Regions from separate parts of the Rummeliibacillus sp. JY-2-4R genome, predicted to be linked through region 3. Evidence: riboswitches for the same ligand, from Rfam matches in the RefSeq annotation. Region 3 holds a riboswitch; each other region holds the start of a gene.

Region 1 (10,964 bases), 1.4 Mb from region 3:
CTCAAATCAGTAGGGGCTTTCGACGTACAGGATGTACTAGTGCCAACGTTGCCACAGGACGTGGCGTTTTTAGTTGGCCTTTCCTCACTGATTGTTAGTCCCGTTCTACTGTCGTTAAGATCGCAGAGCGTACGCTCTGCGATCAATCGACAGTACGAACCCGATTAGTTCAACTAAACCGCTACTAACGCATCGGTAAGTTTCACTGTATCTCACCAATCAGGCGTTTACGGGCAGTTATCTCAACTGCTGCTTCTTCGAATTTTCTAAAGCCTTGAGATGAGAGTTTTACTGCTCGTTAACGCGGGATAAACGTAAGACGATAAATATTTAAACAAAAAATAGCAGGTGAATACAATATGCCAGAACGTATTTTAATAATCGAAGACGAAGAAAAAATTGCCCGCGTTTTGCAATTAGAATTAGAGTTCGAAGGCTATGAAACAGGAATTGCTCACACAGGCTTAGACGGACTTAATTTATACCAAGAACAAAAGTGGGACTTAGTATTATTAGATATCATGATGCCTGTAATGGATGGTATTAAAGTGCTAAAAAGAATCCGAGCAATAGAATTGACAACACCCATTATTATGCTCACTGCAAAGGACGAATTGGATGATAAAGTATCAGGTTTAGACCAAGGCGCTAATGACTATATTACAAAACCTTTTGCAATAGAAGAATTACTAGCCCGTATACGTGTGGCATTACGATTGAACAAGAACTATCAAAAAACGGATACATCTACTAAAAAACAAGATTTATTTTTGCACGAGTATGGTGGGCTTTCTATACATGAAAAAACGCGTGAAGTAATAAGAGACGGGGATTCAATTAATCTAACACCTCGGGAATTTGAACTTTTGCTCTATTTGCTAAAGCATCCCAAACAAGTACTTACGCGCGAACAAATTTTAGATAGGGTATGGGGATTCGACTATTATGGAGATACCAATGTTGTGGACGTTTATATTCGATATGTCCGTCAGAAATTAGATAAAGGTAGCAATAATCCGCTCATCCATACAGTGCGCGGTGTAGGCTATGTGCTAAAGGAACAAACAAATGAAGCTTAAGACAAAAATACATATATTCTCGACCTTACTAATGTTGATTATCTTAGTACTTACTACAATCGGTATCTATTTTATGTACAAGAAGATGGCATATGATACAGAATATCAGCAATTGTTAGATGAATCGAAGGAACTTGTAACATCGATTAATCAGACAAGCTCCTTTAACGATCCTGCAACTATTTTAAGAGCATATATTCCAGTGAATGGTGCCATTCGTATTGTAGACCATACTGGAAAGTTAATCGTTAATGTGCAATCGATAGAAGGTATTGAAAATTACAATCCTGAGCTACTTCTTAACAGCTATCGAGTAGAGGATTATCAAAGCAAAGCCATCTTATCGTTTAATGTCCCAGTAATTTGGAAAGATGGTTCTATTGTTTATGTGCAAATGATGAAATCGATGAAAAATGTAACGAATACATTATCGCTTTTACGACTTGTTTTAATTGGGATGATTACATTAGCAGCAATTCTTGTATTACTTTCTAGTATGACACTCGCTGAAATTGTTTTAAGACCCATTCAGAGTTTAACGTCCACAATGAAACGGATTAGTCGATCCGGTACATTTGAGAGAATTGATATGAGTAGAAAGGGTAAGGACGAGCTCGGAGAAATGAGCCAGACTTTTAATCATATGATGGCTCAACTGGAACAAGATTATCGAAAACAGGAACAATTTGTATCAAATGCTTCCCATGAGCTAAAAACCCCATTAACAGTAATAGAAAGTTATGCGCGTTTATTGAAACGTCAAGGCTTTAAAAATAAAGATGTGGCAGAAGAATCGGTAGAAGCAATTTTAAGTGAATCAGTGCGAATGTCTGAAATGATCCAGCAAATGCTTGAACTGGCAAAAAGTAAAGAACGAACATCGCTACAAATGGAAAAGGTTGATGTATATCATTTATTAAACCAAACATTACAGCAAATGCATCAAGCTTATAATCGAAATTTTTATCTACATGGAGAGGGGCCACTATTTATTACAACGCATGAGCAAAAAATCAAGCAATTGTTTTTAATTTTCCTTGAAAACGCTCGTCGTTATAGTGAAGAGGATATTCATGTTTTTTTAACAGCTAATCCCCTCGTTATTAAAATTCAAGATAATGGAGAGGGTATTGCGAAAGAACATATACCACACTTATTTGAACGTTTTTATAGAGTGAGCCAAGATAGAAATCGCAAAACAGGAGGAACGGGTCTTGGACTTGCGATAGCGTCAGAAATTGCTACACAACTCCATATCGATTTATCTGTTGAAAGCACGGTAGGAGAAGGAACTACTATGATTTTGACGTTTAACGAGCAAAAGGAGGAACGCCCATGACTAAAGTAAAGCATTGGACAGTCCTAACGTTTATCGTATTAATCATCATTGCTGTTCTGATCTTATTGTCAATGTGGAGTCATATAACCAACGAAAGTGATAAATCCACTTCAGAAGTTTATAAAACAATCAAGGAAATGTATGGTGGGGAAATTACCTCTTTTAAAAACAATGGAAAAGAGTATGTGATGGAGCTTTCGAAAAACGGTGCGAGATATCATGTAGAAGTTGAAGCAAAAGACGGTAAAATTACTAAAATGGAAAGAACAGATTTAGTAGGATTAAAGCATGAAGATTTAATTTCAGAAGATGAAGTGAAACAAATAATTAAGGAAAATTACGAAGGGAAAATAGTGCAATCACTGTTAAAGACAGAGCAAGATATACTTGTATACCAAGTGCAAATTGTTAATCAGACTAAACAGAAGAAACGAAATGTATTAGTTGACGCGACTACAGGTGAAATTCTAGCTGAAGCGGGGGAAGATACAAAAACTGCTAATGCCATCGTAAGCAAAAAGAAGGCTCAACAAATTGCTAAAAATAGGTTAAATGGTACGATTCGTGATACGACTTATTTTGAAACAAGTAGTGGAGGCTATTATTTAGTGGAAATTGTTTCTAATGGAAAAGTAACAACGTTTCAAATTCATGCAGTAACGGGTAAAATCATGTCTTTTACAAATAATTAGATTTCTAAATAAGATTCACACTTTATAATAATTACTTCAAAGCCACTTAAAAAGAGAATGGAGGGCTGAAAAATGAAGAAAATGATTATTGCATTAATAGTCACTTGCTCTCTAGCGGTTTCGGTTTCTTGTGTTGTGATAGCGCAGAATACGAGCCAACAACATATTTTGTCATCAAAAGAAATCTCTCAAAAAGCTTTAAACTATGCAACCGGGAAAGTATATAAAATTAAACTAGACAATAAAAAAGGTGATCCTGTTTATGTAGTGAGTGTAATGGATAAAAAAGCAAAGTATGAGTTGAAATTGAATGCTAAAACAGGTGAGCTCTTAGAAAAAACAACAGAGTATAAAACCTTAAGCATTGCAAGAGAAAAGATTAGCTTAGAAAAGGCAAAGAAAATTGCTTTAAAATCAGTAAAAGGTCAAATTCTAAGAGCCAAATTAGATAAAAAAGATAAAGTATACGAAATTACTATAGTTAAAGGAAAGCTCAAATATGAAATAGAGATTAATGCGATTACAGGAAAAATTGTTAGTAAAGAAAAAAAGACAGCCATAATTAGCAAAGCAATTAGTTTAAAAAAGGCAAAGAAAATTGCGTTAAATACTATGGGCGGAGTGGTGCAACAAGTTAACTTCAATCGCGATGGTGGTATTTATGAAATTCACGTAGTTAAAAACAAAACGTCTTATAAATTTAATATCGATGCCTATTCAGGAGAAATTATTAATCGTCAAAGTGACGGACCAACAGAACCTGATTCCGAAAACGGAATTGGACTTGAACAAGTAAAGCAGATAGCTATAAACACTGTAGGTGGAGCAGTAACAGAGGCTAATTTAGATCAGGGTAATAATATTTATCAAGTGAAAGTACAAAATGGAGATACTGTGTATGACATTGAAATTAATGCAAATACCGGTGCCGTAATTAGGCAAGAAAAGCAATCTGCTTCTCAAACTTTTGCAAGCTTAGAACCAACATCGATTGGGATTGATAAGGCCAAAGAAATTGCTTTATCCAAAATACCTGGAACAATAACTTCAGCAAATTATAACCAATCAGATGGAGTTTATGTCATTACAATTGCTGCTAATGGCAATGAATATACTGTTGAATTGAATGCCCAAACCGGTGAAATGGTTAGACAAGAGCAAAAAGAAAATAAAGTTTCAAATAATAGTAACGAATCTACTATTATTACAACCGAACAAGCATCTCAAATTGCTTTAACAAAAGCAAAAGGGACTGTTACAAAAATTAATTTAGTAAATAATATTTATGAAGTAGAAGTAAAAGATGGGACGTACTTATATGCAATTAAAATTGATGCGAATACAGGAGATGTCCTAAACTTTGATAAGGAATATGAAACAAAAGACTAATTAATTCCTATTAGAGAGTGTTATTTTCTTTAATTATGCTATTGTACTTGTGTAATATAAACACAATATGTTAGATTGTATATATCGAAAAACACAATATCTAGTATGTGAGCGGAAGTTGGTACCAGCAATGGTTTAATAGGGAATTCGGTTAGAAGCCGAAGCTGTCCCCGCAACTGTAAGTGTGGACATTTGTCAATTAGCCACTGAGCTATGCTTGGGAAGGATGACAAAATGGAGGAAACACAAGCCAGTAGACCTGCCAAATTTTCGTTTTGTGACACTTTCTTCGGGGCCTTAAGAAGTGGAAGTACATAATTCACAGTTGGTTTAGCTTGTATAAATCCCTTACTGTGACTTTATTTGTTTCCATTTCAATTAAAGCGACTATGCTGCCGATGAAGGCAGATAGTCGCTTTCTTTTTGGCTGATACGAATTAGCATAATGAAAAGGAGACTACAAATATGGTAACGATTAAAGAAGAAAAAGAAACGGTATTGCAGAGACTAGAAGATGAATTTGGCCAAGAGGAAATGAGTCCCTTACGCCGTAAGCATGAACGTTTCATGCAAAAACACCCTGATGCAACAGAAAAAGAATGGATAAAAGCATTAGCGCTCCATGCACTAAGTTTTCTCGATGAGGAAGAACCTTATTGGACTTTTGTTGCGGCAAAATTATTGCAAATAGAAATTTATCATGCTGCAGCAGATGTTAGACAAGTTTCAATTGAAAAAATATATCAAGTTTTTCCACAACATATTCGTAAATATGTTGGTAAAGGTCTATATAATCCTGTACTGATAGAAGCATATTCAGAAAATGAACTACAACAATTAGCGGCTGAACTTGACCCGAAACGAGATGAATTATTTACATATATAGGATTAAAGACATTAATAGATCGTTATGTTACGCGTGATTTTGACAAAACGCCAATCGAATTACCTCAAGAGCGCTGGATGATTATTGCGATGACATTAATGCAAAATGAAAAGGAAAATCGACTTGAAAAGGTAAAAGAAGCTTATTGGGCGATGAGTAATCTCTATATGACAACAGCAACTCCTACTCTATCAAATGCAGGTAAAACGCATGGTCAGCTATCAAGTTGCTTCATCGATACTGTAGATGATAGTTTGCAAGGTATATATGATTCCAATACAGATGTTGCGACACTTTCAAAATATGGTGGCGGTATCGGAGTTTACATGGGGAAAGTTAGAAGCAGAGGGTCTTCTATTCGGGGATTCAAGGGCGCTTCTAGTGGAGTCATTCCATGGATTAAGCAATTAAATAATACAGCTGTATCAGTTGACCAACTTGGACAACGCCAAGGGGCAATAGCCGTTTATTTAGATGTTTGGCATAAAGATATTTTTTCATTCCTTGATTTGAAATTAAATAATGGAGACGAACGTATGCGAGCTCACGATATTTTCACAGGCATTTGTCTTCCTGATTTATTCATGGAAGCTGTAGAAAACCGTGAAGATTGGTGTTTATTTGATCCTCATGAAGTTCGTTCGTTAATGGGGTTTGACTTAGAGGACTCTTATGATGAAAAGCGTGGTGAAGGCACATTCCGTAAGAACTATCTTGCTTGTGTTGCCAATACATTATTATCACGTGAAGTCGTTCCAGCAATTGATATTATGAAACGAATTATGCGTAGCCAGCTTGAAACAGGTGTACCATACATGTTCTATCGTGATGAAGTAAACCGCAAGAATCCAAACAAACATGAAGGTATGATTTACTCTTCGAATTTGTGTACAGAAATAGCGCAAAATATGTCAGCAACGGAATTTGAGTCTGTTGAGCTTGAAAATGATCTTATCGTTACACGCCGTAAACCTGGAGATTTTGTAGTATGTAATTTATCTTCCATCAACTTAGGAAGAGCAGTCCCTGAAAACGTATTAGAACGACTTATCCCAATTCAAGTAAGAATGCTGGATAACGTCATTGATTTGAATAATATCCCAGTAAAACAAGCACAACGTACGAATGCACGCTATCGCGGAATTGGTCTAGGAACTTTTGGATGGCACCATTTACTTGCAGTTACTGGTATTGCTTGGGAATCAAAAGAAGCTGTTGAATTTGCTGATCAATTGTATGAGAAAATTGCTTACTTAACAATCCAATCATCTATGAGACTTGCAGAAGAAAAAGGTGCTTATCCATTATTTGAAGGCTCTGAATGGAAAACAGGGACTTATTTTGAAAGTCGAGACTATCAAGATGCAAAATGGAGAGCCCTTCAAAAAGAAGTTGCAACAAAAGGAATGCGTAATGGGTATTTGATGGCTGTCGCTCCAAATTCAACGACTTCTATTATTGCGGGAAGCACAGCAAGTATAGATCCTATTTTCCAAAAAAGCTATTCGGAAGAGAAAAAGGATTATAAGATTCCAGTAACGGTACCAGATTTGAACAAAATGACAACCTGGTATTACAAATCAGCTTATTTTATCGATCAAAACTGGACAATCGAGCAAAATGCTGCGCGTGCACGCCATATTGATCAAGGGATTTCGTTGAATCTTTATGTACAAAATACGATTAAGGCAAAAGACTTGCTGGCACTTCACCTAAATGCATGGAACAGTGGTATTAAAACAACCTATTATGTTCGATCTACATCTGTTGAATTACTAGAATGTGAATCATGTGCAAGCTAAGGGGAGAGATGAATAATGGTTGAAGTAAAAAAACGCGAACTCATGGACAAAAAAGCACCCAATCGCGCTACGGGAATCGTTAATGGACGTTCATCCAATATATTAAATTGGGACGATGTTCAATTTAGTTGGGCATATCCTAAATATAAAAAAATGCTAGGGAACTTCTGGACGCCATTTGAGATTAATATGAGTAGTGATATTAAACAATTTCCGCAGTTAACGAAAGAGGAGCAACAAGCATTTAAAAAAATCATTGGTTTACTAGCACTACTTGATAGTATTCAAACAGATTATGCAGGAAGAATTGCCGATTATTTAACGGATTCTAGTTTGAATGCACTGATGATTATCTTGGCTCAACAAGAGGTTATTCATAATCATTCTTATTCCTATATTCTTTCTAGCCTTGTTTCAAAAGATGAACAGGATGAGGTATTTGACTTTTGGCGTACTGAACCGGTATTAGAAAAACGCAATGACTTTGTGATTAAAGGTTATAAACAATTTGCACAAGATCCAACTGTTCCACATATGTTAGACTCCATTGTCTATGATGTGATTTTAGAAGGGCTATTCTTTTATTCGGGATTTTCGTTCTTCTATCATTTAGCACGCAATCAAAAAATGGTAGCAACAAGTACAATGATCAACTATATCAATCGTGATGAACAATTACATGTTGATTTATTTGTGAAGATTTATAAGGAGTTGTTAGAAGCATACCCGGAATACAATACACAAGAACGTGCAAGTAAGGTTGAAAAAATATTCCGTGAAGCGGCTGAGCTTGAAATTGAATGGGGTCGGGAAGTAATAGGTGATAAAATCGATGGCTTGGATATTGAGGATGTAGAAGATTATATCTACTTCTATGCCAATGTTCGCTGTTCACAACTTGGATATGAGCGACCTTTTGAGGGCTATCGCAAAAACCCAATGAAATGGATTAAAGCTTATGAAGATGTAGATTTAGGGAAAACGGACTTTTTTGAACAACGCTCGCGCCAGTATGTGAAAGTTAATGTTCAAGATAATGGGTTTGATGAATTATAGATTACATAAAAATGCTGCACTAGTCATGTCTTTGACTAATGCAGCATTTTTAGTTTCCCAAAGCTTAAAGTCATTCAGCTTTAATCGTTACTGAAAAGGTCAAAAAGTCCGCCAATTCCTTTTTCGTCTGTTGATGAACCTCCAAATTTCCCTGGTGCTGCAGCAAATACTCTACTCGCTAGTCGGCTAAATGGAAGAGATTGAACCCAAACAGTTCCAGGGCCGCTAAGTGTTGCAAAGAATAAGCCTTCCCCGCCAAATAAAGCAGTTTTAACTCCACCAACAGCTTCGATATTATAATCTACTGAGCCTGTCATCGCCACAAGGCATCCTGTATCAATTCGAAGTTTTTCTCCAGGTTGGAGATCTTTGCGAACAATTGTACCGCCAGCATGAACGAATGACATGCCATCGCCTTCTAGTTTTTGCATAATGAAACCTTCACCACCGAAGAAACCTGTACCTAGTTTTCTTTGAAATTCAATGCCGATGGAAACACCTTTTGCCGCGCATAAGAAAGCGTCTTTTTGGCAAATGATTTTACCATTATATACACTTAAATCCATTGGGATGATTTTACCTGGATAAGGTGCTGCAAACGAAACATGTTTTTTTCCCGTGCCTTCATTTGTAAATGTAGTAACAAATAAACTTTCTCCTGTTACCAAACGTTTACCTGCACCCATTAACTTGCTCATAAAACCACCGCCACGACCAGAGCCGTCTCCAAATAACGTTTCCATACGAATGCCGTCTTCCATCATCATTAATGAGCCTGCTTCAGCCACAACAGTTTCATTTGGATCTAACTCCACCTCAACAAATTGCATATCATCGCCATGAAGCTTGTAATCAATCTCATGATTATTCATTCCAAATACCTCCAAATGGTTAGATTAGTTCAATATAAGTATAAATACGAATGGCAAATAAAAAAAGTTTCAACATTCAAACATATGTAAATAAGTGAAAAATATAGCTCATGAATTAATGGATATTATTTTTGTGTAAATTTTAATGTAAAGAAAGGAAAATGCATTGAATAGTTTGTGGCAAAAATGTTGGCTTTGGTCATAAATGAATTAAGTATTAGATTGTTCTTTTATCTTTGCTTTGCATTCACAGCAGATTGTACAGCATGATGTTCCATGAACATGCATACAGATATATTGGAAGGTTTAAACGGGACGACTAGATTCGAAGACACCTTTCTTAGTTCGATTTTTCCTAAGTATATTTTATTTAAAAAAAGGCTAATCCTACTCAAATCAATGTGAATAAGACAAAAGGGGGAGCAAAGTATGAAAATTGCAGTATTAGGTGCTGGTTTAATGGGTAAAGAGGCTGCTCGTGATTTAGTGAAAAATCCAAATATCGAGAAAGTTTTCTTGGCAGACTTAAATCTTGCACAAGCACAGCAATTTGCAGATACACTTCAAACGGACAAAATTGAAGTAATAAAATTAGATGCATCTGACGATCAACAACTAAAAGTAGTCATGTCTAAAGCAAACGTTGTAGTCAATGCACTATTTTATAAATTCAATGAAAAAGTCGCACGTACAGCTATTGAAGTAGGTGTACATTCAGTTGATCTAGGTGGACATATTGGTGGTGTAACGGACGAAATATTAAAGTTAGATAGCGCGGCTAAGGCAAAGGGGATTACACTTATACCAGATTTAGGTGTAGCACCAGGTATGATCAATATCTTAGCGGGATTTGGAGCTTCCAAATTAGATACTGCAAAATCTATTAAAATTTATGTAGGTGGTATTCCAGTGGAAAAAGAGCCGCCTTTAGAATATAATGTTGTATTTTCATTGGAAGGGGTTTTCGATCATTATACAGATACTTCCCATGTAGTTCGTAATGGAAAATTACAAGAAATACCATCCTTATCCGAAGTTGAACCATTTTACTTCAAGGGATTTAGTGGATTAGAAGCTTTCCATACATCGGGAGGATTATCTACTCTTCCAAAATCATATCCAAATGTTCAGACACTTGAATATAAAACAGTTCGATATTCCGGGCATGCAGAAAAGTTTAAATTACTTGTTGATTTAGGCTTAACTAGTAAGGAAACATTCGTTAAAGTAAACGGAGATACCATAAAAGTTCGTGATGTATTACGTGAAGTATTGCAAAGTAAATTAGAGCTTGGTAATAAAAAGGACGTTGTGTTACTTCGCGTCTTAGTAAGTGGAGAACGCAATGAGGAAGTGGTAACATACGAATACGAAATGGTCACATATAGAGATCAAAAGAATAATGAAACAGCTATGGCGCTAGCAACTGCTAATACGATTGCTGTAGTTGCTCAATTAATAGGGGATGGTACAATTACGGACCGAGGTGTATTCCCTCCGGAAAAAATTGTACCAGGAGAAGAATATATACGAGAAATGCAAGCGCGTGGTGTAAGCATTACTGAAACCAAACATCGCTCAACGAACATCGTCAAAGGATAAAAAAATAGGGCTTCTAAAAGTTCAAAAAGAATTTTTAGAAGCCCTTATTATTATTTTAATTGAGTTTGATTTAGCTCTGAAACTGTTACGAATGTATAGCCTTCTTTTTCAAGATAATTAAGAACTGCATCTAGGCCATCTGCAGTTGGCATATGGACATCATGCATTAAAATTATCGATCCTGAATGAGTTTCCTTTTTTACATATGCTAATATTTTTTTTGCGTTACGATGCTTCCAATCTAATG
Region 2 (10,964 bases), 230 kb from region 3:
TATAAGAATGGGTAAAAAGAAAATCGTTGCTGAAACAGGCGCCGGTCAACATGGGGTTGCAACTGCTACTGTTTGTGCTCTTTTTGATTTAGACTGTACTGTATTTATGGGGAAAGAAGATATCAAACGACAAGCACTTAATGTTTTTCGTATGGAATTACTTGGCGCAACTGTTGTTTCCGTTGATCAAGGCGGAGGTACGTTAAAAGATGCGGTCAATGAAGCGCTTCGCTATTGGGTTACAAATGTGGAAGATACACATTATATCCTAGGATCTGCAACTGGACCCCATCCATTTCCAAAAATTGTCCGAGATTTCCAAAGAGTAATCGGTGTAGAAACACGTAAACAAATTCTTGAAAAAGAAGGCCGTCTACCAGATGCAGTAGTTGCTTGTCTTGGAGGTGGTAGTAATGCGATTGGTATGTTCCACCCATTTGTTGATGACGAGACTGTAAAATTATATGGTGTTGAAGCAGCGGGTAGTGGTATCCAAACAGGGCTTCATGCATCTGCTTTTGCCGAATTGAAAGAAGGCGTATTACATGGGGCATATACTTATTTATTGCAAGATGAAAATGGATTTGTCCAAGAAGCTCACTCGATTTCAGCTGGGCTTGATTACCCAGCGGTAGGGCCTGAACATTGTTATTTACATGATATAGGTCGTATTCAATATTCCGCTGTTACTGATGATGAAGCATTAGAAGGTCTACAATTATTGTCACGTACTGAAGGGATAATTCCAGCTTTAGAAAGTGCTCATGCAATTTACCGTGCAGTAGAAATTGCGAAAGATATGAGTCCTGACGAAATTCTTGTCATTTGCTTATCAGGAAGAGGAGATAAGGATGTTGAAACGGTAAGAGAAGCTCTAGGAGGCAAAAAATAATGATAACAAAACCATTACAACTAGCAATTGAAGGAAAAGTAAATGCAGGACAAAAGGCTTTTGTTCCATACATTATGGCTGGAGATGGTGGTTTATCTTCCCTCCGCGATAAAATTCTTTTCTTACAACAAGAAGGCGTTACAGCAATTGAAGTAGGTATTCCATTTAGTGATCCTGTAGCTGATGGTCCTGTTATTCAAGATGCTGGTAATCGTGCATTAAAAGAAGGCGTTAATCTAAACGTAATTTTAGAAGAAATTGCGAAGTTTAAAGATGAAGTCAAAGTACCACTAATTATCATGAGTTACATCAATCCAATTATCGCATATGGAATTGAAAAGTTTGTAGCAAAATCTGAAGAAATTGGCATAAGTGGCTTAATCATTCCGGATGTACCTGTCGAAGAAGCTGAAATTATTACGGCTCATCTTCAAAACACATCAATCGCGTTAGTCCAATTAGTTTCTCTAACAAGTCCGAAAGAGCGAATAGAAAAAATTTCAAAAGCATCAGAAGGTTTTGTCTATGCGGTAACTGTAAATGGTATTACTGGTGTACGAAATGAATTTGGAAATTCACTTGAAGATCATTTCAAAACATTAAAAGAAATGAGTGAGATCCCTGTTCTAGCTGGATTTGGTATTTCAACACCTGAGCAGGTTGAACAAATGGGCGCAATGGCAGATGGCGTAATCGTTGGAAGTGCTATTGTAAAAGCTTTCCACGAAGGAAATAAAGAATTCATTAAAGAATTGCTACCGAAAGTAACCGTAGGAGAGTAGATCACCTCCAAAGTTTAAAACTTACACCCCATGATGTAATTCATCATGAGGTGTTTTTTAACAATAGCTATTGATTAATTTTGAATTTAATAATTGTACTAACTCTTGTTTACTTCTAGGTAGATTTACGGTTTCTATGGAATCATTTTTTGATTGCAAAACTTGAGCCATTTCAAATATCCAAGGCTTATCTAAATGTGCTTTCTTAAGTAGCAATTCATTTTGAAAAATATCATATGGATTCTCATGGTAAATTACCTCTCCATTATTCATTACAATAATCTCATCCGCCCATTCATAGGCAAAATCAACATCATGAGTGGATAAAATAATCGTCTTATTATCTGAATGTATTGAATTTAATAAGTGTAAAATTTGCTTTGCATAATAGGGATCAAGTCCAGCAGTTGGTTCATCCAAAATAAATACATCAGGATTCATTGCTAACACTCCAGCAATTGCAACTCTCTTTTTTTGACCAATACTTAAGAAATGAATTGGTTTATCTTGTAAATGAGTTACTTCTGTTTCTTTCATTGCCCATTCAACCATTTCAGTAACTTTTTCAATTGGCCAACCAAGATTTAATGGACCAAAAGATATATCTTGGCGAACATTTCCGGCGAAAAGTTGAGAATCTGGATCTTGAAATACGATTCCAATGTGAGAACGTAATGCAAGTAATGATTTTCGATTATATTTTATTGGCTGATTTTGAAAGAAAATCGTACCTTTTGTTGGGTGCAAAAGACCATTTAAGTGTTGAAATAATGTAGATTTTCCAGCGCCATTATTACCAAGTAACGCAATCTTTTTTCCTTTGGCTATTGTCAAAGACAAATTATGTAACGCATTCGTCCCATCAGCATATGTATGCGTTAGATTCTGAATATTAAAAAATAATTCATTCAAACCAGAGTGCCCCCAAACTGAAAATAAACAACCATAATTAGCGAAATGATAAAGAGAATAATGATCCAATTTTTCCTTGAATATTTGTAACAATCTTCAAGAAAAACTATGGATTCATCGTAACCACGAGCATTCATGGCCATAGATAATTCTGTAGACCGTTGAAAGACTTGAACAAATAATGAAGAGATAAGCATCCCTAATGAATGCATACTACGGATAACAGATAAATATCCTAGTCTAGAGTTTTGTGATTGGAAAATTTCAATCGATTTTTCTAAAAAAACAAATATAAAACGGTAAGTAAGTTCAATTAATTCAATTAATAATTGAGGTATTCTACATTTCCTTAAAACCTGCATGATATCATGAACAGGCGTCGTTAACGTTAAAAAATATAAACAACTTATGCTACTCAAGACTGAAAAAAATAATTGGATACATGATTTAACGCTTTGTTCTGAAATGTAAATTGTCCAGTTGTGCAATTGGAATTGCCAAATTGCACTATGGATTAGTTCAGCTTGTCGAGTGAATGATATTAAAATACTTATCAAACTACTAATGAGAAAAAAAGTAGGTATGGATAACATTTTCAAATAATATGACAAAGGAATTTTAGCTACAACAACTGTTATAAAACTCATTACAAAAAATGTGATTAGTGAAACTAGCTCGTCTTTGACAGATAATGAAAATAATAATAAAAAAATAGCAAATATAATTTTTTCGACTGGATGGATCTTTGCAAGTCGATTGATATAAGCGTATTGATCAATGAGTAGCATGGTTACCTTTGCCTACTTTTCCTTCTGATTTTTTATGTTTTCCACGAGAAAGTCCGATAAAATATCCGATGAATCCAGCACCAATAGCAGCTTGTAAACTGAACAATAAACTTTCAATTTCGCCACTTGGTGGTTCCCAAATACTTGAAAACCATGGTTGATAATTTATATCAATTTTATTAATTGTAGCCTCAGCTTCAGCATCAGCACCACTGAATTCAGCGCCCTTTTGAAAAAGCAAAGGGAAAATCGCTAATATAACAACAATTGCAATTAAGAGAAGATTTTTTTTCATTATTGTTGTGCACCTTTCTTAAATACTTTTAGCGCATTTAATTCTGCTAAGTTGTATTTTTGTAAAAAATTCATAATCACAACAGTCAGAATACCTTCACTCACTGCTAACGGAATTTGTGTAAGAGCGAAGATACTACTAAATTTAGTGAAAGAGGCAATGAAGCCACCCACTTCTGATGGGAAAGCAAGTGCTAATTGGATTGATGTGACAACATACGTACCCAAGTCACCAAGAGAAGCAGCTAAAAATACCGCAAATGAGAATGATAACCCCAATTTGGCCACTCCTTTATATACACCATAAGAAATAAGCGGACCTACGATTGCCATAGAAAATGTATTTGCTCCTAAAGTCGTTAAACCACCATGTGCTAATAACAAAGCTTGAAATAATAGAACAATAAAACCAACAATGCTCATTGCAAATGGACCAAACAGAACAGTACCAAGACCTACACCGGTAGGATGAGAACAGCTACCTGTTACAGATGGTATTTTCAGTGCAGATAAAACGAATGCAAAGGCTCCTGATAAACCTAGCATCATCTTAGTTTCCGGATTTTCAATAATTGTTTTTCGAATTGAACGGAATCCAATGACTAAAAATGGAATAGTTATAGCCCACCAGAAAATGGCCCATTCGACAGGTAAAAATCCTTCCATGATGTGCATGGCAAAAGCAGGTTTTGGCACGATCATGATTGCCGTAAGAAAATAAATAAGTCTCCAATTTAATAATTTTTTTACTATTTTCATGAATTTTTCCCTCTCTATTCGTATTCATTTGTTAGATAATATTTGACGCCACCCCTTTAATACTTTGTAGGACATAAAAAAACACTTCCTCGAACTGAAGAAGTGTAAACGAATAGTAAACCAATACCAAATGTAAAAGCATATCTATTCTCACACCTATCCTCGTAGGCTGAATCGAATCCACACTTTTGGCAGGTCTCCTGGCTTAGAGTCATCATTATGTTCTAACCTTCCCATCGTTGACAGTGGCATCTAAGAACAAAACTCGTCTTTACAGTGGCGGGACCGCGTTTGTATTTCACAAACTTCCCTATTAAGCTAAATAAACTAATTTAGCACCATAAAGTTTATTGAATTGTAAGATTACTCCCCAAGTGTATCATTTTTATATTTTCAATTCTACTAAATTTTTTATAAATAAATTTTTTTACAAAAGATGAACATAGAAAAGTTAAAAGTTTAAATTACTAACAAATTAAGTACATAAAACTCATATAAATTGTTTGATTCAAAAAAATATATTTGAAATTATTAAAAAATGGTATATGATTGTTTTAAGTTTTAAATTTACTAAATTATACAATTTCATAGAATTTTAAAAGTGCCTTTATAAGAATATAAGGGATAATAGGGAAATCGGTTTAAGTCCGATGCAGCCCCCGCTACTGTTACATGGATGAAATGATGCGTACTCACTGGTCGAAGTTAGTGACTGGGAAGAGATCAGAGTAAAGTGAAGTGAAGCCAGGAAACCTGCTTTTAAATGTAATGTATGATACTTTTCGGAGGGAAAGGTAAAGACTAATAAGCAGATTGTTGTTATGTACATATGATAATTTTCTGAATTCTCTAGTTTTTAAACCTTAATTCTTTGAATTAAGGTTTTTTTCTTTCCTTTTCTAAAGAAAATTTTTGAATTGGAGGATTTATATGACAACTTGGAATTTAGCTAGTATGAAAAGTCATTTATTCATTTGTAATGGAAGTTCATGTATGAGAAAAGGTGCTGAAGATATAACAGTGGCAATTCGAGATGAAATTGCACACTTAGGTTTAGATGAACAAATTCATACAACAAGAACGCGTTGTAATGGAAGATGTAAGGATGCTTGTATCGTTATTGCTTATCCGCAAGGAAGCTGGTATAAAGCATCGACTTCTGAAATAGGTCGCGAAATTGTAAGAGATTGTATTACACAACATAACAAGCAAAACACAATCTACCAAATGAAAGATGGGAAAATGATTCTGAACCCAAAAGTTGCCTCCATAACTGGAATTGATAAAAGCAAATAAAGTGAAACTTCAGTCAGTGGAAGGTTTTATCCCCACTGATTGTTAATCCCGGTCTACTGTTTCTAAGATTTCAAGTGTATGCTTCAAATCAATCGACAGTACGAACTCTATTGGTTCAACTAACTTTGTGCAAACGCATCAGTAAGTTTCATTGTATCTCATCAAAAGGGCGTTTACTGGTATTTGACCCTCATATATTTTCTATATAAACCCTTCAACTTGGGGTGAAGGTCTTACTGTCGGTTAATGCGGGATAAATCATATAGGGAGTGATTACACGTGACAAAACAAGGAAAACTATATGTCGTTGGTTTTGGACCTGGGGATTTTAAACATATTACAACAAGAGCCGTTGAAGCCCTTCAAGATAGCGATTTTATTATTGGTTATAAAACGTATGTAGAACTCGTTCAAGATTTAATAAAAAATGAAACAACTGTCATCAGTACTGGAATGACAGAAGAAGTATCCAGGGCGCAAGAAGCCGTTCGCCAAGCGGAAGCTGGTAAAAAAGTAGCTGTAATCTCAAGTGGTGATGCAGGTGTTTATGGAATGGCAGGTTTGGTATATGAGGTTTTAATCGAAAAAGGGTGGTCGGAAGCAAATGGGGTTCCTATAGAGATAATTCCTGGGATTTCTGCTATTAATTCATGTGGTTCATTACTTGGCGCTCCGATAATGCATGATTCTTGTACTATCAGTTTGAGTGATCATTTAACTCCATGGGATCTAATCGCTAAAAGAGTAGAAGCAGCAGCAATGGCCGATTTTGTTATTGCACTGTATAACCCTCGAAGCGGAAGAAGAACACGCCAAATTGTAGAGGCACAACGAATTCTACTTCAGTACAGATCTCCTGAAACACCAGTTGGTCTTGTAAAAAGCGCTTATCGTGATCGTCAACATATTATCATCACAAATCTAGCGGAAATGTTAGATCATGATATTGGTATGTTAACAACAGTTATTATTGGGAATTCTTCAACTTTCCTTTATGACAATAAAATGATTACTCCTCGTGGTTACCAAAGAAAATACACATTGAACACAGAGAAACAATCTTTAAAACCACATCAACGATTAAAAGCAGAAGCAGAACCTTGGGCGATGGATCAAGAAACCGGTGTTCAACGAGCGCAATCTTCTGTTGCAGTTGCTGAAAAAGTAACAAATGTTCAAATGAATGAAGCTGTAAACCCTTCATTACCAAAAATTAGCTCGTATGAAATGGCGATGGAAGCATTAAAACGTGTAACTGGAGAACAACCCAAAACTTCTCAGTACGTACATCAAAACTTTGAAGAAATTTTCGAATTAGCCGTAAGTCCGGGTGTAGCAAATAAAAAATTCACACCTGAACAAATGATGACATTAGCAATGGTAGTTGGAGAAAAAGGAACAATGGAATATACACCAAATCATCAAATCGTATTAAAGATTCCAACTTCAAATCCAGAGAGCATTACGAATAAGCTACAAGGAGTTGGATTCCTACTATCACCAGTTGGAGATGTACTGACATTAAAAGCATGCGATTTCTGTGACGGTGAAAAAACGGGTGGTATTCCTTATGCAGAAGAAATACAAGAAAAATTAGGTGGCGTTCAGTTACCGAAAGAATTAACAATTGGCTTTAATGGATGCGGAATGGCTTGTTATAAAGCGGTAACTGAAGATATTGGCATCATCTATAGAAAAGGGAAATTTGATCTGTTCTTGGGAGCAAAACCCGTTGGAAGAACAGCGCATGCTGGACAACCTGTAGCGGAAGGTATTGAACCAGACAAAATCGTTGATGTGATTACGAGCATTATCAAAGAGTATAAAGAAAATGCACATCCAAATGAGCGACTATTTAAATACTTCAAAAGAGTAAAGCAAATACAAGGATTTGTTTATCAAGATATCGCACCAAAAATTAATATCGAACCAGCTCCATGTGGAGACTGATTTAGGAGGAAAATCAATGAAAGCCATTTTATTTGTAGGTCATGGAAGTCAATTAGCAGCAGGTAATGAGGAAGTAACAAATTTTATTGAACAGTTGAAACCTACATTAGATCAAAATTTACTAGTAGAGTGTTGTTTCCTTGAATTTGCATCACCAAATATTGCTCAAGGAATCGACAATTGTGTTGCAAAAGGAGCAACTGAAATTCATGTGGTACCAATTATTTTATTACAAGCTGGACATTCGAAGATACATATTCCTGCTGCTATTGACGCTGGCATTGCCAAATATCCAAATATAAATATTTTTTATGCAAGACCTCTAGGAATTCATGAAAGTATTTTTGATATCTTGAAAGAACGTCTTGTTGAAAAAGGTTTTGACATCGGAGAAAAGAATGACGATACAGCGATTCTTCTAATTGGTCGTGGTGGTAGCGATGTTGATGCCAATAGTGATTTCTATAAAATTGCTCGAATGCTTTGGGAACAATTAAATGTGCTCACTGTTGAAAGTGCATTTATGGGCGTTACTTTCCCAACAGTTGAACAAGGTATTGAGAGATGCGTAAAGCTTGGAGCAAAGAAAATTGTGATGCTTCCTTACTTCTTGTTCACTGGTATTTTAATGGAAAGAATGCAAGGAATGCGAGCTGATTTTGCTTCAGAATATCCAAATGTCGATGTGAAATTAGCGAATTACTTTGGCTATCACAAATCACTACAAATAGTATTAAATGATCGAATTGAAGAATCATTGCAAGGTGAAGTAAAGATGAATTGCGATACTTGTCAATATCGTATAAATGCTGCTGAATTTGTAGAACATCACCATCATCATGACCATGAGCACGGACATGACCACAACCATCATCATGACCATGAGCACGAAGAACATTTAGTAGGTGTTCACAAATGATTTTCATGTTAGCTGGTACAAGTGATGCAAGAGAACTCGCAATCGAAATAGAAAACAATGGATTGAAAGTAATTGCTACAGTTGTGACAGAATCTGCGGCTAAGAGTTTAATAGAATCTGGTATTCAAACAAATATTGGCCGTTTAACTACAGAGCAAATGATTCAATTTATAAATGACAATGATTTACAAGCACTAGTTGATGCAAGCCATCCATTTGCTGAAGAAGCCTCAAAAAATGCGATTGCGGCGACGAAAGCTATTGGCATTCCATATATCAGATATGAACGAGCGAGTCAATCTTACAATAATCAACTAGTAACGATAGTACAAGACTATGAACAAGCAGCACAATTAGCTGCAAAGAAACACGGTGTAATTATGTTGACAACTGGTAGTAAAACATTAGGGATTTTCACAAAGCATTTATTAGGCTTAGAAAATACTAGAGTCATTGCACGAATGTTACCGAGACTAGACAATATGGAAAAATGCCAAGCATTAGGTGTAGAACAAAAAGACATTATCGCGATGCAAGGGCCATTTTCAAAAGAGTTAAATATGGCACTTATTCATCAATACGAAGTCACACTTATGATTACAAAAGAAAGTGGCAAAGTTGGTTCAGTAGATGAAAAGTTAGAGGCAGCACTTGAATGTGGTATTGAAACGATTATGATTACGAGACCAAAAATACAGTATGAAAATATGCATTCAAGTTTTGAAGGCGTTTTAGAAGAATTAAAGTTGAAACTAATAAATTAGGAGGAAATCAAAATGGATTTTAAAACAGATTTTAAACCACTTACAGTTGCACCTGATAATATTTACGAACATAGTTTTGCAACAATTGCAGAGGAATATGGTCCACATGATTTTACGGAAGACGAATGGAAAGTTATTCGTCGTATCATTCATGCATCTGCAGATTTTGATCTAGGTAGAAGTGTCATTATTCATCCAGATGCAATTGGTGCAGGAATAAAAGCAATTCGCGCGGGGAAACCGGTTATTGCAGATGTTCAAATGGTGGAAGTTGGCACTGGGCATAAACGTTTCCAAAAACACGGTGGTGATATTTACTGTTATATCTCAGATGACGATGTATCACAAGCAGCAAAAGAAGCGGGAGTTACACGTGCAATTATGTCTATGCAAAAAGCTGCTCATTTCCATGAAGGGGGAATTTATGCCATTGGAAATGCACCAACTGCACTTTTAGAATTGATTCGATTAATCAAAGAAGGTAAAGCAAAACCTGATTTAATCATCGGTATGCCTGTTGGTTTTGTTTCAGCTGCTGAATCCAAAGAAGAATTAGCAAAAGTTACAGAGGTTCCATTTATTACGAATATCGGTCGTAAAGGTGGAAGTACAGTTACTGTAGCTGCATTAAATGCTATTTCAATTCTAGCCGATCAAAAATAATGCAAAAGAAAAATAAAAAAGACCCATCGCAAATGCGTCATGGCTACACAACAGGCGCTTGTGCGACAGCTTGCACGAAAGCTGCATTAACAGCCCTAATTACTGGTGAAGCACAAGAAACAGCTACGATTCATTTACCAATTGGGCGAGATGTAACGTTTACGATTGAAAAGAATGTATTTACTGACAAAGGAATGTCTTGCGAGACAATCAAGGATGGTGGAGATGATCCAGATGCTACACATGGTGCTTTGATTGTTTCAACAGTTAGTTGGCAAGAAGAATCAGGAATTAGTTTAGACGGAGGGATTGGGGTTGGACGAGTAACAAAACCAGGTCTTCCAGTAGCAGTCGGAGAGGCAGCGATTAACCCTGTTCCTCGTAAAATGCTATATTCAGCAGTAGAAGAGACATTAGCTGAATTCAACATCAAGCGTGGGGTAAAAGTGATCATCTCGGTTCCAGATGGAGAGGAAATTGCGAAAAATACATTAAATGGTCGTCTAGGAATAATAGGCGGGATTTCAATATTAGGTACAAGAGGCACGGTTGTTCCATTTTCTAGTTCAGCTTATATGGCAAGTATAGTTGAAGCAATCAGTGTTGCTCATGCTACTGGAAATGATCATGTTGTGATGACCACTGGTGGGCGAAGTGAAAAATATGCGATGAAGCAATATGAAGGGCTACCAGAGGAAGCATTTATTGAAATGGGTGATTTCGTCGGTTTTGCTGTCAAGCATTGCAAGATACTTGGAATAAAGAGAGTATCCCTTGTTGGTATGATGGGGAAATTTTCAAAAGTTGCACAGGGAGTTATGATGGTACATTCCAAAAGTGCACCAATTAACTTTGAATTTTTGGCACAATTAGCTAAAGACGTTGATGCATCAGAAGAAATCGTTCAACAGGTAACTGAAGCTAACACAGCATCACATGTAGGAG
Region 3 (10,964 bases):
TCTGCAATTGCTGCATCAGCTGTACCGTTGATGACTTCTTTATATGCAATTGGTTGGTCTTCGTAAGCCATAATATTAGGGCTTGCTTTACCTTGTAGTTTTTGTGCTGCAACATGACCTGTTGAATTGATTTGAACAGCAATCTTCTTATCTTTTAAATCTTGCAATGATTTAATAGATGATCCTTCTTTTACAACGATGAATAATGTTGCTTCATAATATGGATCTGTAAAGTCATAAGATTGTTTACGTTCATCTGTAATTGTAATGCCACCTGTTCCGAAATCAACTTCCCCATTTGTTGTTTGTTGGAAGATTGGTTCCCAACCCACATTGTTTAGCTTAATTTTGACACCCATTTCATCACCAATTGCATTTAAAACATCAACGTCAATCCCTGAAAGTTTTTGACTACTATCTAAATAAATAAACGGCGCAAAAGTTGCAGATGTACCACCAACTAATTCTGTAATTTTGTCCCCTGAATTACCTGAAGCACCAGATGTTTTAGCTCCATCTTTTGTCCCGCATGCTGATAAAACCATTAGAATCCCAAATAGAATTGCAAAAATCGAAAGTAACTTTTTTCTCTTTTTCATTACTAACACCTCATCTTTTTGATATTATTTGGTAAGAATTTCCCTAATTATTAGAAATATCCCTAGTTAAGTATGATTATATAAAATTATTAATATTTAAACAATATTTATTTTTCTGATAATTTATAAAATATAATATTTTTGTATAATTATTAATGATCACTTATTATTTTGTTAAATCTTCTCTGAAAAAGTTCCTTTCGTTTCTCCGCAGCTTTTTTAAACTAATTAGAATATATTAATAAAGAACAATTTATTTTTCCATCTTCTTTTGTTCTTTTTGAATAATAGTTTTTATTTTTTCATTGCCTTTAACGCCAATAAGAAATACATTAGAATTTTTAGCATAAGAAAGTCTATAAGATACGCCATTTTTCAGTTCAATCTCCAAGAATATTAACTCTTCATCCTTGTAGTCGACATTTTTTATTTTTAAATCGTCCCATGCTTCGGTAAATTCTTTTGTTGAGGAGGATGAAAAAGTATGCAATCTTCTTCCATCTTCTGTGCTTTCAATATATATTTTTTTTGCAAATTCTTTTAAGGGATATAATTCATTTGCTGTTTTTGCATTTTTATTTTGCTCCGACACATACACTTGGTTGTCTGCTAAAACTAGAAATGATGAAGGATATCCTTTTACTATATATATGGGTGTTCCTATGTCCATAAAAGTAGAATCTCCGTTTTTCATTTTATAGCTACTACAGGCATGATTCGCCAATTTATACCTGACTTCTCCTATTTTCTGCCCCTTTTCAACCTTTATTTGTTTATTTTCATCTTCTATCTCAGGTGAATGATGTTGATATATTATACCATTCATCATTAATACATCCGCATAGTCTATTGCAGCGTCAGGACATTTACTCAAATTCTCCAAAGAACTGCTACAAGAAGCGAGAAAAATACTAAGAAAAATCATCATAAGAATTCGTTTAATTTTCATCACTTTCCTCCCATTCTAGCTTGCACTACGCTTGGTTATGTTCAAACTTAATCTTTTTCCATTGTAACATGAGTTAATAGTAAAAATTCCCAAAAATTACAGGAAGGTTGAATAAGGGTTGAATAAAGAATTACAGATGCAAATTCCATTAATTTACTTTAGACGATAGAGGGTATAAATAAATTTTTGAAGAAATATAATGTGTAGCTCAAAAAATTATTGATAAATGCATAAGGAGGAAAAATAATTGCAACAAACTTTGTTGATTATTGATGCTCAACAGGATTTAATTGAGGGTAATACTGAAGAACATGGGGTTTTTGAGAAAGAGAAAATCATTCTTAACATTAACACTGTAATTGATAAAGCAAAAAACGAGAACATTCCTATTGTTTTTATACGAGATTTAGATGTTTCAAAGGGAGAAGGACTTGGGTTTCAAATACATAAGGATATTCAAGTTCCATCTGCTGCTACCATATTTGATAAAGCTGCTACAAATTCTTTTTATGAAACTCCATTACTAGAACATTTAAATAAAAATAGTGTTAAGCATCTGGTGATTATGGGATGTAAAACAGAGCATTGTATTGATACAGCTGTTCGAACGGCAACAGTCAATAATTTTGATGTTACATTAGTTGGAGATGGTCATTCGACTTCTGATTCAAAAAATTTATCTGCAAGTCAAATTATTCTTCACCATAACGAAATTCTTCATGGCCATTATAATGTTGATAATTTTTCAATCGTTAGAAATACGAATGAGGATTTGTTTACACCTATTCACAACGAATTTCGATAATCAGAGAATTGTATCTCGTTTTAATAAATCAGTAAATCCCAATTTCTAGTTAAGAAATTGGGATTTTTTATACTGCAATACCCTATACTTTATCAAACTATGTTTTCTCGCTTTACAATCAACTTTATAAACTACTTTTAATTAACAATTTGCTAAAAATTAAATCTCCATCCCTACTTCTTCAAAAGAAGCCATATTTCTCATCATACTACATGAGGCTTCGATGATTGGGAAGGCTAGGGCAGCTCCAGATCCTTCGCCTAGGCACATATCCATTTTGAGCATTGGTTCTTTGCCTAGTAGTTCACTTGCTTTTTTACCGCCTGGTTCGTCTGTGGCATGGGATGTGATTAGATAGTCTTTTACTTTTGGTTCGATAGTTGTTGCGATTAGGCTTGAGACTGTGGAGATTAGACCATCAACAATTACTGGAACGCGGTTTGCTGCAGCTGCTAGCATGACACCTGCCATTCCAGCAATTTCTAGGCCCCCTACTTTCGCTAGGACATCTATGCCGTCATGTGGATTTGGTTGGTTTATTTCAATGGCTTTTCTTATTACTTCTATTTTATGTGCTAATCCGCCTTGACCAAGTCCGGCTCCTTTACCGGTAATTCCTTCTGGGTCAATTTGAGCTAATACAGATAGAATAGCTGTACTTGGCGTGGTATTACCAATACCCATTTCTCCAGTGGCTAGCAAATTGGTACCATTTTGAATTTCTGCAGTTGCAATTTCTATGCCTACCTCTAAAGCTTTGATTGCTTCTTCTCTTGTCATGGCAGGTCCTTGGGCAATATTCCCTGCTCCTTTTTTAATTTTTCGGTTGATGACACCTGCATCATTTGTGATTTCTTCCTTAACGCCGATATCAACTGTTACGATTTTTGCATTAGAAATTTTTGCGATAGCTCCTACTCCAGTGATTCCTTTTGCAATATTAAGAGTTTGAGCAAATGTTACTTCTTGCGGATTACTTGTAACGCCTTCTACATAAACACCGTGATCCGCTGCCATAACAATGACAGCTTTTTGATCAATTTTAGGGAATATTTCTCTAGTAATCCCTGAAAGTTGAACTGCAATTTCTTCTAATTTCCCTAGACTTGTCGGTGGTTTGATGAGGCTATCCACTCTTTGTCTTGCTTTTAACATCATCTCTTTGTCTAAGTCTTCAATTTTTTCAATAGTTTCTTGTAATAAGCTCATTTTCATCTCTCCCGAATAAAAATTAAAAGCCTGCAGTTTATTTGCATCACAAATAAACCGCAGACTTTTCCATCATCTGTTCATTTCAAGTTATAAGGCAGGTCTCCTGGCTCGGGGTCATGATTTCATCGGGCCTTCCCAGAATTTAATCCAGTGGCATTTCCGACAAACGATTCCCCTACAGTGGCGGGTCCGCTGAAGATTTTACTTCATTCCCTATTCTCCCTAAAAATTCGGGCACCTTATACTTTTATTGAATTTTCAATTAATAATGATACTAGAGTAGTAGTGTGAATGCAATACTATTACATTTTAAAATTTAATTTGTTTTAATCGAGAATCTTCTATATATAAAAGTTGTCCTGTTTTAACATCTACAGAATAGAATTGTGGTCCTTTATCCCAATTAAAGCTTTTTAAAGTTTTAATTCGTTTACCATTAAAATCATAAAGAGCATAAACACTCGCCTCATTATCACCATAAGTAATAGCAATTAAGCGTTTTCTCTGAAGGTCTACGTCTAATACATTGCCTTGGACTGTTTTTGCAAGTTTTGTAATCGTTAATTTTGTAAAATCTAAGAAATAGTTGCTATTATCGCTATATGATCTGATTATCATACCATTATTGGATACTGAATAATTTCCTTCACCACAACCAGTATTACCATATAATTTTTCTTTGGAAGTAATTGATTTTAAACTTTTCCCATTCAAATCCATACGATATAACTTACCGCTTTTTACAAAATAAATTGATTTCTTATTAACCCAAAAGTCGTCTACACCTTTTTGAAGGGTTTGTTTACTTTTTCCACTTAAAGAAGACTTAACAATTGTAAAATTCCCCATCGCTTCGTTGACTATTTTTGCATAGTACATAGAATTGCCGGTTATGACAAATGCATTTTTAGCATCTGAGGAAACTTTATCTGTTACAACCTTACTAACTTTTCCATTGCTTGCACGTTTATAGATTTCAAGAATAGTAGCTCCACCGCCACCACAACTACCAGCATAGATACTATCAAATACAAATTTAGTAAAATATACATCTTTTCCAACTGCTTGTACATCACGAATTGGTTTTACATTTGCTGAATATGGATCATATTGCGAGGTATCTGCTAATTTACCATTTACTAAAAAGAAATTTACATCATTTAATTTAATCGGTGGCTTTTTTGCATCTACTAAAGTATAAACTTTTTCCTTCAATACAGCAGAAGACTTTCCATTTGGAACGGCTTTATAAATCCCAGGAGAATTTTTGGCTGTCCCTGCAACGGGATAATACATTTCTTTCGTCGCTGCAAATGTATTGGTTGGAAGTAGCGTACTCACTAATAGGACGCTCAGTAAAACGAAAAATTTCATCAATTTCAACCTTTTTCCCTCCATATTTTATTTCTACGTTCATTTTATCTAGTTGTTTAATAGAATCTTCAGTTATTTAGATTTACAAAACATGAATGTAGAAATAAGCTTAATTATCTTGCTAAAAAGCTGCCCACTCCTTTCTAACAGTATTCTTACATAATATAATAATATGACAGGAGAGTATATACTATATACCTATTTTATTCTATTTATAGGAATATAATCAGACCCTTTATAACGTTTCATTGCATAACAAATAAACTACAGACTAAAAAAAGTCCCTAGCCTAAGGTAATTTCTATGCTTGAATTGATTAAACATATGCAGAACAGATTACCCCAAGACAACCATCCGCTGCATTAAAATCGACATAATATCTGTCAATAAGCATTGAGTGTTGATTGAATTGTTCTGTTACTAATTTTTTGACTACTTGATAATCTTTCATCACTTCTTTATATCTGATAGAATTTTGCGCTTTAGTATAGTGCGGTTCTTCTTGAAATAAAATCCTATCCAAAAATATTCTACGTGATTCAATCTTTTTTGGTTGCGGTTTAACAAATTCATATACAAAAATCATAAAGTGTTTCATTTCGGATCTGGTTCTCTTTACATAATCTAGCGTGGCAATAACTTTTCTATCAATCTCTTCTTGATTTACATTTTCTCTATACCATTTTTCCACTTGAACTTCTATGTTTTGCATTGTTATTCCTCCTTATCATCCCTTTGATATTCTTACTATACATAGGGATAATAAAAAGTGTTACGCAGGTAAAAATAAAGCATGCTTCTCAATACATCTCTTCATTAAACAACTCTTTTTGAAAACTATTTGTCAGCTTTAAACACAATTGTAAAATCTGAACCTAACTCCGTTTTTACTTTTTCAGTAAGATTTAGTCCCATTTTATTATGCTTATCTTTTGGCATTTTCTTATATTGTAGTGTCCATTGGAATAATTCTTCTTGAAGTTCATCTGATAGTGGGAAGTCATCAATATCTAGATTCCAGCCACAATTATTGCACCAAATTGGATCTGCACAATAATCAGCTTCTAGTTTAAGTGAATTCGTGTATTCACATTGACAAACATCTTTTAATATCAAAATAAGTACCCCTTCTTTCATTCATTTCACATGATAACTTTAAACAGTTAACTATAAATGTCTTGTCTCTATTTTATCTATAAACTATGAATTATTATCTAATTTTGTTTTTAAATCTAAAATTCCGGGTAGACTAATATCAAAACATTTTAACAAATCCATTACGTTAGGAGTTTAAATAGTATGAGAAAAAAACAGAAACGTTTAACTTTACTATTCATTCCAATGTTATTATTAGGCTTTATATCTAGTTCAACTCTCCCTGCTTCAGCGGCTTCTTATAATTATAATCATAAATCTGCAAGTGATTATATGATGTTGATTAACCCTAAAACGAAGCAAGAGCTTGATGATATTTTAGATCAAATGGAAGAGGATTTAGTAAAGCCTAGTTCATATTATAGTAATAGCCTAAATGATCATTAAAACAGTTAAACCCCATCCACTATTGTTCGTGGATGGGGTTTTGTGCTGTTTTTAATTATAAGATACTTCTGCTTCGTTATACACTGCTTTTTCTTTTTGGCTATATTTTTCCTGTACAAATAGAATAGCGATTGCTGCTATGATACATGGAATTGCAAAAGCTAGGAAGTTTAATTGAGTAGCTAATTGAGCTGCAAGTAAAATCCCTCCAAATATTGGTCCAAGCATCCCACCGATTCTACCTATACCGAGAGACCAACCGGATCCTGTAGAACGTATTTCTGTTGGATAATATTGTGATACAAAAGCATTTGTTATGATTTGAGCTCCTGTAGTTGTTGCTCCCGCTAAGAAAATAAGAATGTATAAGGACATTGCTTGTGGATTAAAACTTAGCGCGGTAAGAGTTACGAATGCTACGCATAGGAATAGAAATACCATTCTTTTTAATCCAAAACGGTCTGCTAACCAAGCGCCTATAATCGAACCAATCAATGCCCCAGCATTTAATGTTAGCAAGAACGACATACTAGAGCCTAATTCGAAGCCTGCATGCATCATGATACTTGGAAGCCATGTACTTAAACCATACATAACCAATAAACACATGAAAATGGCAACCCAAAACATGATGGTACTAAGAGCGCGATTACTTTTAAATAAATGTTTAACAGGTACGCCTTTTGTTAACTTAGTTGGAATGACAAATTCATCTTTATTTGTATAATTGCCTTCTTTGTCAAGCTTATTTAAAACTTTCAATAATTGGTCCTTTTTATTACGTAGGATATAAAACGCTGGTGATTCTGGAAGCGTTTTATAAATAATCGGCAATAATATAATAGGTAGAATCGCTACCCAAATGACTGCTCTCCATCCAAAGTTAGGAAGGATAGTTAGTCCACCGAAAGAAGCTATTACACCACCTAATGGATGCCCACTGAACATAATGGCAACAAATATACTCTTATACTTTTTTGGTGCATATTCAGTTACTAATGAAACTAGGTTTGGCATTGCACCTCCAAGTCCAATACCTGCAATTAAACGTTGAATGCCAAATGAAGTAACATCGTGTGAAAATCCAGAAGTAAATGTGAACAAAGAAAAAATAAATGTACATATTAAAATAACTATTTTTCGTCCAATTCGATCGGCTAATGGCCCAAAAAATAATGCACCGACCATCATACCAATTAAAGCAAAGCTTCCGATTCTTCCCGTCTCAACAGAAGTGATTCCCCACTCATCCATCAATGAAGGTACAATTGTCCCAAACATAAACATATCATATCCATCACAAATCATAATGAACGCACAGCTGAAAATAATCAGAGCATGAAAACCATTAAAATGCTGCTTTTCTATCAGTTCATTTACATTGTATTTTTTCATATTTACCACCCCATATTTAATTTTAAATCACACATTTCTCCCTCATCATTCCCTATATAGTAAACATTGTTCACTATAAAGAAAATATTATCTTTTAATAGGAAAACTGTCAATATAAATTCAGAAAATTATTAATTAATAGAATATTAATAGTTCACTATTATTTTTCGATAAAAACATAGATACGACTTAGTTTCTATGGCATTTATAATTCTTAAGCATTCATTAACCGCTTAAAACTGACCACTACATTTTTTGCAAATTTGACACTTTCACTAAGACCAATCCAGTGCTAATCTTATGAGTAATTAAGATAACTGATTCAACAAGTTGGAATTCAGAGTCTTTGGAATTTGCGCGCAACTATTCCTTGAATACATCATGGGAGAAGGTTTTAATATGCAAAGTACTGTAGGTCATTCTACTACCAAATCACGAACATTTAATTTGGTTTTAAGCGGATTGAGTATTGCACTTGTTTTCGTAGCAACACTTCTTTTAAATATTAAACTGCCGATTGCAGCTAATGGTGGTTTGGTTCACTTGGGCACCGCCATGCTCTTTATCATTTCGATTCTTTTCGGTCCTAAAACTGGTGCAATTGCTGGAGCTTTTGGGATGGGATTATTCGACTTAGTATCTGGTTGGACATTGTGGGCACCGATTACTTTTGTATCTCGTGGCTTACAGGGCTTTATCGTAGGGAAAATTGCACAATCAAATGGCCGTAAAGGAAACAGTATAGGAATCAATATAATTGCTACAATTGTTTCTATGCCACCAATGATTGCTGTCTATTATGTCGGCGAAGGCATTATTTATGGAAACTGGATTCAACCAGTTGCCTCTATCCCTGGAGACATCGTTCAAAATGTTTTGGGGCTAATCGTTTCTATTCCAGTTTGTGCATTTTTGAAAAGAATTCCTGCTTTTAAATAAGCATTGGCTAAATAAAGGAAATTATAATAACCCACCTGAGTTTTAAACTCAAGGTGGGTTATTTTTATGTTTTTTTAGTTAAAGACAATTGTTTTATTTCCATGGACAAGTACTTTGTCTTCAACATGCCAGGAAACAGCTTCGGCGAGAACCTTTTTTTCTACATGACGTCCAGCTGTCTTTAAATCTTCAGCTGTATATCGATGATTAATGCGCTGTACATCTTGTTCAATAATCGGTCCTTCATCAAGATCATTTGTGACATAATGGGCAGTCGCACCAATTAATTTCACTCCGCGGTTAAACGCTCGCACATAAGGATTCGCCCCAACGAATGCTGGTAAGAATGAGTGATGAATATTAATAATTTGATTCGGATACTTAGATACAAAATTAGGAGAAAGGATTTGCATATATCTTGCTAGAACAATAAAGTCTACTTTTCCGTTTAATAGTTCTAATACTTTTTGTTCCGCTTCTTCCTTCGTATCTTTAGAAATTGGAACATGGTAATAAGGAATCCCATAACTTTCTACTACTTCTTTTAAATCAGGATGATTACTAATCACCAATGGAATATCCACTTCTATTTCTTTTGACTTCCAACGTAAGAGGAGCTCCATTAAACAATGGTCTTGTCTAGAAACAAATATCGCCATTCGCTTTCTTTTTTTACTACTGCTTAATTGCCAATCTAAATTATAATCTCGGCCTAATACATTTAAGTCCTGTTCAAGACTTTCATACGAAGTTGCGTCTTCTAAATCGAACTCAATACGCATAAAAAACACTCCTGCGTTTGGATCTGTTGTATATTGGTCAAAATGGACAATATTTGCATTGTGTGCTGCTAAAAAATTCGTAACAGTTGAAATGATTCCAGGTTTTTCTGGACAGGAAATTAATAGTTTTACACGGTCATTTAATTGTGTATGCAAGGTTCTTCACCCCTATTTTTAGGCTTTTACGGTTTCTTTCTCTTCCCCAACTTCTTTTTCTTTTGTATAACGTAAAATTGGGTTTCTTGCTGCTAGTGTTTCATCCATTCGACCAACTACCGTTGTATGAGGAGCTTCAAGAACTATACTTGGATTATCTTCTACTTCTTTTGCAATTTGAATCATTACATCTGCAAAAGCATCGATTGTTTCTTTAGATTCTGTTTCTGTTGGTTCGATCATTAAACATTCCTCAACATTTAATGGGAAGTAAATTGTTGGTGGATGGTAACCGAAATCTAACAGACGTTTTGCCATATCCAATGTTCTGACACCCAGTTTCTTTTGTTTGGAACCTGATAAGACAAATTCATGCTTACAGATTTGTGAATAAGGTGAGACGAAGTATGGCTCAAGTTTTTTACGTAAGTAGTTGGCATGAAGAACAGCCCCTTCAGAAACCTCACGTAATCCTACTGGTCCCATTGTACGAATATAAGTATAAGCACGAACTAAAATACCGAAGTTTCCATGGTATCCTTTTACTCGGCCAATTGATAATGGGTAATTTGAGTTCAAGACATATTGTTCGCCATCTTTTTCAACGCGTGGCACTGGTAAATAGGGAATCAATTTCTCTTTTACACCTACAGGACCAGCACCAGGACCTCCACCACCATGCGGGCCAGTGAAAGTTTTATGAAGATTTAAATGCACGATATCAAAGCCCATTGTTCCTGGAGTAGTTTTCCCTAAAATGGCATTGGCATTCGCACCATCATAATAGAGTAGGCCGCCAGCTTCGTGAACCACTTGCGCGATTTCGATGATTTCTTTTTCAAATAATCCAAGTGTATTTGGATTTGTTAGCATTAATGCAGCTGTATCATTATTTACATGTTTCTTTAATTCTTCTAAGTCAACTAATCCATTTTCGTTGGATGGAATGGTTACGGTTTGAAATCCAGCAACGCTTGCACTAGCAGGGTTTGTACCATGTGCAGAGTCTGGAACAAGTACCTTTGTTCTAATTTCACCTTTTTGTTCATGATAAGCTTTGACCATCATTAACCCAGTCCACTCACCTTGTGCACCTGCAGAAGGTTGTAAAGTTACTGCATCCATACCCGTGATGACCGCTAATTCTTCTTGTAAATTATAGAGAAGCTCTAATGCACCTTGTACCGTTTCAGTTGGTTGGTATGGGTGAA

The links. A riboswitch is a leader RNA that binds a small molecule or an ion and turns the genes downstream of it on or off. The one in region 3 is predicted to bind cobalamin.
Region 1: linked by a shared signal. The riboswitch ahead of ACWV26_RS01295 (ribonucleoside-diphosphate reductase subunit alpha) and the one ahead of cobT (nicotinate-nucleotide--dimethylbenzimidazole phosphoribosyltransferase) in region 3 are both predicted to bind cobalamin.
Region 2: linked by a shared signal. The riboswitch ahead of ACWV26_RS09325 ((2Fe-2S) ferredoxin domain-containing protein) and the one ahead of cobT (nicotinate-nucleotide--dimethylbenzimidazole phosphoribosyltransferase) in region 3 are both predicted to bind cobalamin.

Annotation. Positions count from the first base shown of each region.
Region 1 covers NZ_CM132623.1:262,804-273,767, forward strand. The annotation lists gene ACWV26_RS01275 (response regulator transcription factor) at 360-1,079, shown strand; gene ACWV26_RS01280 (sensor histidine kinase) at 1,069-2,418, shown strand; gene ACWV26_RS01285 (PepSY domain-containing protein) at 2,415-3,110, shown strand; gene ACWV26_RS01290 (PepSY domain-containing protein) at 3,183-4,499, shown strand; cobalamin riboswitch at 4,602-4,780, shown strand; gene ACWV26_RS01295 (ribonucleoside-diphosphate reductase subunit alpha) at 4,965-7,187, shown strand; gene ACWV26_RS01300 (ribonucleotide-diphosphate reductase subunit beta) at 7,203-8,243, shown strand; gene ACWV26_RS01305 (TIGR00266 family protein) at 8,324-9,115, opposite strand; gene ACWV26_RS01310 (saccharopine dehydrogenase C-terminal domain-containing protein) at 9,545-10,717, shown strand; gene ACWV26_RS01315 (polysaccharide deacetylase family protein) at 10,768-10,964, opposite strand, start outside.
Region 2 covers NZ_CM132623.1:1,924,458-1,935,421, forward strand. The annotation lists gene trpB (tryptophan synthase subunit beta) at 1-892, shown strand, start outside; gene trpA (tryptophan synthase subunit alpha) at 892-1,674, shown strand; gene ACWV26_RS09305 (energy-coupling factor ABC transporter ATP-binding protein) at 1,732-2,586, opposite strand; gene cbiQ (cobalt ECF transporter T component CbiQ) at 2,583-3,374, opposite strand; gene ACWV26_RS09315 (energy-coupling factor ABC transporter substrate-binding protein) at 3,361-3,669, opposite strand; gene ACWV26_RS09320 (energy-coupling factor ABC transporter permease) at 3,669-4,427, opposite strand; cobalamin riboswitch at 4,601-4,785, opposite strand; cobalamin riboswitch at 5,010-5,202, shown strand; gene ACWV26_RS09325 ((2Fe-2S) ferredoxin domain-containing protein) at 5,358-5,723, shown strand; gene cobJ (precorrin-3B C(17)-methyltransferase) at 6,003-7,673, shown strand; gene ACWV26_RS09335 (sirohydrochlorin chelatase) at 7,690-8,592, shown strand; gene cobK (precorrin-6A reductase) at 8,589-9,356, shown strand; gene ACWV26_RS09345 (precorrin-8X methylmutase) at 9,369-10,019, shown strand; gene ACWV26_RS09350 (cobalt-precorrin-5B (C(1))-methyltransferase) at 10,019-10,964, shown strand, end outside.
Region 3 covers NZ_CM132623.1:1,697,300-1,708,263, reverse strand. The annotation lists gene ACWV26_RS08280 (basic amino acid ABC transporter substrate-binding protein) at 1-599, opposite strand, end outside; gene ACWV26_RS08275 (hypothetical protein) at 853-1,548, opposite strand; gene ACWV26_RS08270 (cysteine hydrolase family protein) at 1,796-2,353, shown strand; gene cobT (nicotinate-nucleotide--dimethylbenzimidazole phosphoribosyltransferase) at 2,513-3,562, opposite strand; cobalamin riboswitch at 3,642-3,822, opposite strand; gene ACWV26_RS08260 (hypothetical protein) at 3,875-4,948, opposite strand; gene ACWV26_RS08255 (hypothetical protein) at 5,256-5,651, opposite strand; gene ACWV26_RS08250 (hypothetical protein) at 5,777-6,055, opposite strand; gene ACWV26_RS08245 (hypothetical protein) at 6,239-6,481, shown strand; gene ACWV26_RS08240 (MFS transporter) at 6,533-7,876, opposite strand; gene ACWV26_RS08235 (ECF transporter S component) at 8,276-8,815, shown strand; gene purU (formyltetrahydrofolate deformylase) at 8,890-9,753, opposite strand; gene gcvPB (aminomethyl-transferring glycine dehydrogenase subunit GcvPB) at 9,772-10,964, opposite strand, start outside.